DNA from 4 places in the Acinetobacter sp. WU_MDCI_Abxc222 genome. Region 3 is predicted to be linked to each of the others. Evidence: predicted binding sites of a transcription regulator. Region 3 holds the regulator's gene; each other region holds the start of a gene.

Region 1 (2,212 bases), on a different contig from region 3:
TTTTAACCGCTCCACAATTTCAGGGTTTAAAACAGATAGCATTTGTTCAATATTCATGATTCATCTCTTTGAAAAGATTCAAAATCTTGGTTCCAACCAAGTTTGGTACGGCAGGCCATATAGAAATCATAACCTGGTGGATGCAATAAACTTAGTTTAAATGGGTGTTTACGGATGTGTAAACTGTCTCCAACATTGAGCGAGACACTATGTTGTCCATCTGCACTCACCATTGGTAACACCCGATTTTCGCGAATAACAATTTTAATTTCGCTTTGACCACCGACTACGATGGGACGTGATGACAATGTATGGGGATGCATTGGAACTAATGCAATAGCATCCATACTTGGATGTAAAATTGGGCCACCACCTGACAATGCATAAGCCGTTGATCCGGTTGGAGTCGAAACAATTAAACCATCACTATGTTGGCGGTAAACATATTGACCATCAATATTAAGCTCGAAGTCAATCATGTGTACCGATTTACCCGAGTGCAAAACCACATCATTTAAGGCAATAGCGTCATAAATGACTTCACCATTTGTTCGTACTTCCATTTCAAGCAAGAAACGACGGTCAAGCTGGAAATGCCCTTGAAGTACTTGGTCAAGTTTGAAAATGGCTTCTGAAGGTTTGATATCAGTTAAAAAACCTAACCGCCCACGGTTGATGCCAATAACAGGCGTATTGTAGCGAACTAAAGCTCTAGCAGCGTGAAGTAAAGAACCGTCACCTCCAACAACTATGACTAAATCAGCAACTTCACCCAATAAATGACGACTTACTATTTGTGCATGATCATAAGGCACTAATTCAGCAGTTTCCTGATCAAAAATGGGGTTTAAGCCTAGGTTCAACAAATGATCATGAATTAAACATAGTGTTTCTACTACTGATGATTTATCTGGTCGACCGATTAACCCGACGTTTCTGAAGGACTTATGTGAAATTTGCACGAATGAGTAAGCTCCGCTGCGATACTTGGCTATAATAACATTAACCTGATTAATTTAAAAAAACATAACAACAAGATGCTGTAAAATTCAATCTAAGTTTTCCAATTATTCACAGTTTTATCATTGCAAATTGATGACAAGCTATCGCATCATTACAGGCATTGTTAGGGTTTTATCTCATTTTTATGAAGTTTGAACGTGGTATCGGTTTCTTTGCACTAATTTTTTCCATTTTGGTCATTGGTGCTTTTATTGCTCTTAGTATCTATCTGATTCGTTTAGATAATATTATCCGTGAAAAATTTGAAGGACAACGGTGGGATATTCCCGCCAAAGTGTTTGCACGACCTTTGGAAATTTATAATAACGCGCCTATTACCCAAGCAAATTTCACTCAAGAATTAAAACTCTTGGGTTACAAAACTTCAAGTAATTATGACAAGTCTGGAACCTATGTTACTCAGGGTAGCAACATGTATATCCATACACGTGGTTTTGATTACGGTGACAGTGTTGAACCCGAACAAGTACTAGAGTTAAGTTTTGCAAATGATCAGGTTGCTGAAGTTCGAAGTACAAAACCTTCTTCAACTGGTGTTGCACGACTAGAGCCACTTCTGATTGGCGGGATCTACCCTCAACATAATGAAGACCGTGTTCTCATTAAACTGAATAATGTCCCTAAACCACTTATTGAAGCTTTAATTTCAACAGAAGACCGTAATTTCTATCATCATCACGGTATTTCAATTCGTGGTACTGCCCGTGCATTAGTGAGTAATATCACAGGTGGTAAACGTCAAGGTGGTTCAACCCTGACTCAGCAATTAGTTAAAAACTTCTACCTCACACCTGAACGTACACTCAAACGTAAAGTTAATGAAGCATTAATGGCTTTACTCATTGAACTGCATTACAGCAAAGATGAGATTTTAGAAGCCTACTTAAATGAAGTAAATCTAGGCCAAAATGGTAACTACTCAATTAATGGCTATGGTTTGGCTTCTCAATTTTATTTTGGTTTACCTTTACGTGAGCTTAGCGTTGCACAGCAAGCTTATTTAGTTGGTTTAGTGCAAGGCCCTTCTTTGTATAACCCTTGGAAAAATCCTGAAGGTGCAAAAAAACGCCGCGATACCGTGTTAAATAACATGCGTGTAATGGGTTATTTAACTCAAGCAGAATATGAAGATGAAATTGCACGTCCTTTAAATGTATTAAGTAAGCCAAGTTTAGGGCCTGCAAAATTC
Region 2 (2,212 bases), on a different contig from region 3:
GAACAAATTCTAAACCAAAATGACACTTGAGTAATTAATAGTCATTGAAATATTGGTAATAAACCGTATATTGAGTACAGGTTCATACCTTTAACTGAGGAAAAGCTCATGAATAAATTTATGGTTGCAGTCTTTACTGGCATGGTAAGCATTGCTAGTGTAGGTGTACAAGCTGCAACACCTGAGCAAGAATGTCAGAAATTGCAAGACGATTACAATTTGATTTATGCATCAAAAGGCTTTTGTTTTAAAGATCCTGATGCAAAAGAAAAATATGGTAATGAAAACTGTCATACGACAAAACCAAAGTTTTCTGACAAAGAGCAACAACGTCTAGACGCTATTAAAGAACGTCAAAAAGAATTGAAATGTAAATGATTTTAAAGGAATAATACATGGCATATGATGATCAAAATATCTTCGCAAAAATTTTACGTGGAGAACTTCCAGCGATAAAAGTATATGAAGATGATCAAGTTCTAGCTTTTATGGATATTATGCCTCAAGCCGATGGTCATACATTAGTTATTCCAAAAACGCCTGCTGTAACACTGCTAGACTTACCTGCTGAAGCAGCTGCATATACCATACAAATTGTTCAGAAAATTGCTAAGGCAATGGAAAAAGCGCTCAATTTGGAAGGTATTGTATTGATGCAACTTTCTGGAGCAGCAGCAGGACAAACTGTTCCACATGTTCATTTTCACCTAATTCCAACAAATGTGCATCATCTTGGACGCCATGCTGTTGAATTAGGAGATCAAGAAAAAATTAAAGAATTAGCTGAAAAAATTAAAGCAGCTCTTTGATTTTTAAATGGTTAAAGCGGAGTTTAGACTCCGCTTTTTTTCGTCTAAAAACTATAAAAAATGCAAAGAAACTAATTTATTACTAAATTTTAAACGTCATAAAACTGTCATTTATTCTTCACTTCTCTGTCACAAAATTTGTCGATACTGCATAGCAAGTTGGTGAGCTTTTGTAACTTTTTGTACATCAGTCAACTACAAAATAAATAGTTAGCTAGGCATACGCCATTTTTAAATACTTTTGGAGAAATCTCAATGAAGAAATTGCTACTCGCTGCCGCAGTTGCAACTTTGAGCATAAACGCGGTGCAAGCAGCGCCAACTTTGTATGGCAAACTAAATGTTTCTATTAACCAAGTTGATAATAAAAATTTCGATGGAAAAAGTGACGTTACCGAAATTAACTCAAACTCTTCTCGTATTGGGGTAAAAGGCGAAGAGAAATTAACTGACAAATTATCTGCTGTTTATTTAGCTGAATGGGCAATTTCTACTGATGGTTCAGGTTCTGATACTGACCTTAGTGCTCGTAACCGTTTTATCGGTTTAAAAACTGAAGGTGTTGGTACATTAAAAGTAGGTAAGTATGATTCTTACTTCAAAACTGCTGCTGGTGGTAACCAAGACATCTTTAATGACGATACACGTTTAGATATTACTAATATCATGTACGGTGAAAACCGTTTAGACAACGTGATCGGTTTTGAATTAGACCCTAAGTTATTAGCAGGTTTAACATTCAATATCATGGCTCAAACTGGTGAAAGCACCTCTGATAATAAACAAGGTGAAACTGGTAAAGACAGCAAAAACGATAGCTTTGACTCTGTGTCAACTGCGCTTGGCTACGAAAACAAAGACCTTGGTTTAGCAATTGCTGCAGCTGGTGACTTTGGTATTAAAGGTAAATATGCTGCTTACGGTCTGAAAGATGTCTATACAGATGCTTACCGTGTAACTGGTTCTTATGACATTGCTAAATCAGGTTTTGTAATTGGCGCTTTATGGCAACATGCTGAACCTACTGATGACTTGACTGCTTATAAAACGTCAAAAACTACGCGTGTAGATGGCGTTGATAAAACTACAGATACCTATACAAACTACAAAGGTTTAGAAGAAGAAGCATATGCAGTAACAGCTGCTTATAAAATTCCAAACACTAAACTTAAAGTGAAAGCAGAATATGCTTCTGCTGAAACACAAGTAAGCGGTAAACAAGATCGTAAAATTGACTTATACGGTTTAGGTCTTGATTACCAAATCAACAAACAAGCTCGCTTCTACGGTATCGTTGCTCAACAAAAACGCGACTGGATTAAAGAAGACGACAAACAAACTGTTGTAGGTACTGGTATCGAATATAACTTCTAATGAGTTAAGTTTGATTCAAATCTAAAATA
Region 3 (2,212 bases):
GAAGAATTACAGCAAAATCTGATGCAAGCCGTGATTAAAGCTGCACCCGATCCAGAAAAAATGGTGGATGCTGGTTTAAGAGCACTGCTGACGACCTTAAAAGACGACCCAAGATTAGCTCGTATTATCTATGTCGATGCCGTTTTGGTACAAGAGTTACATAATCAGGCCACCATTCAAGAAACACTTGCGCAATTTGATCGCATGATTCAAGCCTTTGTTATGCTGACCATGCCGCAAATTCAACACCATGAAAATGAGCTCTCTTTAATCGCAACTGGCTTAAATGGATATGTCACTCAAATTGCGATTCGATGGGTCATGGGAGGGTTTGAACAGTCGCTTGAGCAGGTTTTAACCGCATGCCGTATCGTTTTCTTATCTTTATTAGCGCAAGTTTCAAAATAATATTAAAGTTTTTTGACAGCCATAAATGTGCAAAACGAGTTAAGTGATTAAAGTTATAAGCTATTGAATAATTTTAAGAAAATTAAATTCTTCATGTCACAATTTGGTCATAGCTTTGCCTTAGTTTTGTCACAAATTATTGCTAAATTTAATTTTATAGACTTTTCTGCAATGAAATTGTCATAATTAATCTTTGTAATAAGCCTGTCATAACTACAAAACGGTTCACCGTTAAATCTATAGGATATTGCGCTGTGAAAGATGACTATATTTTAATTGTCGATGATGAGCTTCCTATTCGCGAAATGATCCATACGTCTTTGGACATGGCAGGCTTTCAGTGTTTACAGGCAGAAGATGCCAAACAAGCTCATCAAATTATCGTCGACCAACGTCCGGCGCTTATCTTGCTTGATTGGATGTTACCTGGAGGCGTAAGTGGTGTCGATTTATGTCGCCGCTTAAAACGAGATGAAAACCTAGCAGAAATTCCGGTCATTATGTTGACTGCTCGCGGAGAAGAAGACCACAAAGTACAAGGTCTTGACGCAGGTGCAGATGACTACATGACTAAGCCTTTTTCAACACGTGAACTGGTTTCACGTATTAAGGCAGTTCTGCGTCGTGCTAATGCATTAAGTGGTGAAAAAACCATTGATGCCAATGGCTTAATTCTTGATCCTGTAAGCCAGCGTGTTAGCTTTGGCAACAGCATTTTAGATATGGGCCCAACTGAATATCGCTTACTTGCATTTTTTATGACCCATCCAGAGCGTGCATATACACGTGCCCAGTTGCTCGATCAGGTGTGGGGCGGTAATGTATATATCGAAGACCGCACTATCGATGTGCACATTCGCCGTTTGCGTAAAGTTTTAGAACCTTTTGGTGTAGACCGATTTGTTCAGACTGTGCGTGGAACTGGCTACCGTTTCTCAACACGTGCAGATTTAGCCGCAGGTTAACCAAGATTTATGTATGAACCCTACCCCGTCCCCGAACAGGTACGTGAACAAAAACTTTCCCGCTACAGTAGTTTATGGACGTTTGCCAAACAAGATTTACGGCTCTTATTATTTTTTCTAATTATTGCCGGTTTAGTCGGTTTAGGCCTTGGGTATTTCTGGAGCTGTATTTTTATCGCCTTTGTGGTGTTTTTTACACTCCAGTTGCGTTCTTTATATCTGGTCAATGACTGGATTGCCAATAAACCTTATGATGTGCCTCCAAATCTTAACGGGATTTGGGGTGCATTATTATTTAATGTTTACCGTGCTCAGCGTCAGGAACGAATTGTTCAGGCCGAAATGGTCGGTTTAATTGACCGAGCGCAATCTTCCTTAGTTGCCCTTGCTGAGGCCGTAGTTCTAATTGATGACCAACATCAAATCGAATGGTGGAACCCTGCTGCTGAACGTTTATTAGGGATTAGTCCACTTGACCGTGGCCGAAACCTCTTAACGATTTTACGTCAGCCGACCTTTATTGAATATTTTAACAATATTGATCAGGCACCCGATGGGATTAAGCTTCACTCAAATTTTGATGATGACCGTTATGTACAGGTTAAGCTCACTCGATTTGGTGGAGAAAGTCGTTTATTGGTGGCTTACGACGTGACTCGTATGCATAACCTTGAGCAAATGCGCAAAGACTTTGTCGATAATATTTCGCATGAGCTTCGTACCCCATTAACCGTACTGAGTGGTTATATCGAAACATTTACCGATCAGGAAGATATTAGCCCACGCTGGAAACGTGCATTTGATCAGATGCAATCACAAACCAAGCGTATGAATGCTTT
Region 4 (2,212 bases), on a different contig from region 3:
GGGCGCATTGCATCTGCACCAAGCGCACAGTTAAAACCAATCGATAGTAAGTCACCATGACGTACAGAGTTCCAGAATGCTTCTGCAGTTTGACCTGTTAAGGTACGACCCGATGCATCGGTAATGGTCCCTGAAATCATAATTGGTAATTCGCGACCAATTTGTTTAAAGACTTCTTTAACCGCAAAAATCGCAGCTTTACAGTTTAATGTGTCAAATACGGTTTCAATCAAAATGATATCTGCACCGCCTTCAATCAGCGCATGAGTCGCTTCAATATAGTTTTCTTTTAGCTCATCAAAGGTAATGTTACGAAAGGCAGGGTCATTTACATTAGGTGAAATTGAACAAGTACGTGATGTTGGCCCAAGCACGCCTGCAACAAAACGCGGTTTATCTGGAGTCGAATACTTCTCACACGCTGCTTTGGCCAAACGTGCTGCTTCACGGTTAATCTCTGGAACAAGATCTTCCATGTGGTAATCCGACATAGAAACACGTGTGCCGTTAAAGCTGTTGGTTTCAATAATGTCTGCACCAGCATCAAGATAAGCTTCATGAATACCTTGAATGATTTGAGGTTGTGTCAGAACTAGAAGGTCATTGTTACCTTTTAAGTCATGTGCCCAATCGGCAAAACGCTCACCACGGTAGTCAGCTTCTTCCAATTTATGGCGCTGGATCATAGTTCCCATTGCACCATCAATAATCAGAATGCGTTTAGCAAGAAGCGCTTTTAGGGTGGCAAGCGTAGACATAGAAAACCCCGATCTTTTATATGAATTTAAAAATGCGGCGCTATTGTAACAGAATAGTTGCGCAATTGATGACCTATAACGATCCATCATTCACTGTAATAGATTCATTAAAAAACGGCTTTTATGACAAATGAAGACTGTTTTTTCATCAAATATTCATAAAATGATCATGATATTGAAATATTTCATCTCCAATATCCGGTTTTATGACAGTTGTGGTGTTTAAAAAGTAGTCGTTCAGGTAATTTTTTAGATATTTTTGCTTCAAAAATCGTCATAAAATAGATGGGTGGGGATTTATGTAAATTATTGTATTTAAATAAAAAAATAAAAATCATAGAGGAAAGGTGCATCAAATGAGGTCAAAATGTGAAAAATTGACTTCATCAGGCGCCGCTTTGTCATATAATTGTCATAATTTAATTTAAGAATACAGAGGATTTTTTTATCCTCTTACCGTCTGCATGAATTCTAATCTACCCCCTGTTTCGGATTCAAAACTTGCGGCAAACCTGCAAGTCAAATCGACGAATGTACATGTCCCGACACCTAAATTTTTTATGCCGGTGTTTCTGACGATTATTGTTGCAACACTTATTTATATTGGATTTCAGGTGAGTGCGGATTTAGCGCATGTACCACCTTTGAGTCTTTATTCAGTTATTCTTTTATCAACTGCACTCTTGATTGCTTTAGGCTTTGAGTTTGTAAATGGCTTCCACGATACTGCAAATGCAGTGGCAACAGTGATTTACACCAATGCTTTACCAGCACCAGTTGCAGTCATGTGGGCTGGTTTTTGTAATTTCCTTGGGGTAATGGTTGCAAGCGGCGCAGTCGCTTACGGCATTATTGCATTGCTGCCTGTTGAACTGATCATGAATATGGGTAGCGGTGCAGGTTTCGCAATGGTTTTTGCATTGTTGCTCGCTGCAATTCTTTGGAATCTTGGTACATGGTTCTTAGGAATTCCTGCGTCTAGCTCTCATACTTTGATTGGTTCAATCTTGGGTGTGGGCATTATGAACCATCTATTGAGTGCATCGACTGGCGTAACGACCAGTGGTGTTGATATGGATCAGGTGATTAAAGTCGGTAAGGCATTATTATTTTCACCTTTAATTGGTTTCGCTTTTGCAGCGATTGTATTCTTGTTGGTTAAAACTATTTTTAAACGCCAAGTAGAATTATTCCAACCACCGGAAGGTAATAAACCACCACCAGCAATCATTCGTGCAATTTTGATCTTTACCTGTACAGGTGTAAGTTTTGCACATGGTTCTAATGACGGTCAAAAGGGTATGGGACTCATCATGCTGATTTTGGTTGGTCTGGTACCATTGGCTTATTCATTAAATAAAAATCTTGATACACAACAAGTTCAATCATTCCATCAGCTTTCTTCTCAAACTGCCGTATTGTTGAAGCAAAATCAGCCAGAATTAACTGATGAA

What was found. The regulator PhoB, encoded in region 3, activates phosphate uptake and scavenging genes when phosphate is short. The targets are predictions, from matches to a motif close to TGTCATNAANCTGTCATAA.
Region 1: KTJ10_RS05735 (NAD(+) kinase) is a predicted target of PhoB. The motif match lies at 1,083-1,101, and genes of this name have one in related genera.
Region 2: KTJ10_RS00900 (porin) is a predicted target of PhoB. The motif match lies at 904-922, and genes of this name have one in related genera.
Region 4: KTJ10_RS09935 (inorganic phosphate transporter) is a predicted target of PhoB. The motif match lies at 1,158-1,176, and genes of this name have one in related genera.

What each region holds. Positions count from the first base shown of each region.
Region 1 covers NZ_JAHPVG010000002.1:377,546-379,757, reverse strand. Annotated here, with positions in the region: gene KTJ10_RS05740 (YeaC family protein) at 1-57, opposite strand, end outside; gene KTJ10_RS05735 (NAD(+) kinase) at 54-962, opposite strand; gene mrcB (penicillin-binding protein 1B) at 1,148-2,212, shown strand, end outside.
Region 2 covers NZ_JAHPVG010000001.1:187,105-189,316, forward strand. Annotated here, with positions in the region: gene KTJ10_RS00890 (YARHG domain-containing protein) at 109-378, shown strand; gene KTJ10_RS00895 (HIT family protein) at 396-809, shown strand; gene KTJ10_RS00900 (porin) at 1,065-2,183, shown strand.
Region 3 covers NZ_JAHPVG010000006.1:92,740-94,951, reverse strand. Annotated here, with positions in the region: gene KTJ10_RS10990 (TetR/AcrR family transcriptional regulator) at 1-408, shown strand, start outside; gene phoB (phosphate regulon transcriptional regulator PhoB) at 663-1,373, shown strand; gene phoR (phosphate regulon sensor histidine kinase PhoR) at 1,383-2,212, shown strand, end outside.
Region 4 covers NZ_JAHPVG010000005.1:140,037-142,248, reverse strand. Annotated here, with positions in the region: gene metH (methionine synthase) at 1-758, opposite strand, end outside; gene KTJ10_RS09935 (inorganic phosphate transporter) at 1,223-2,212, shown strand, end outside.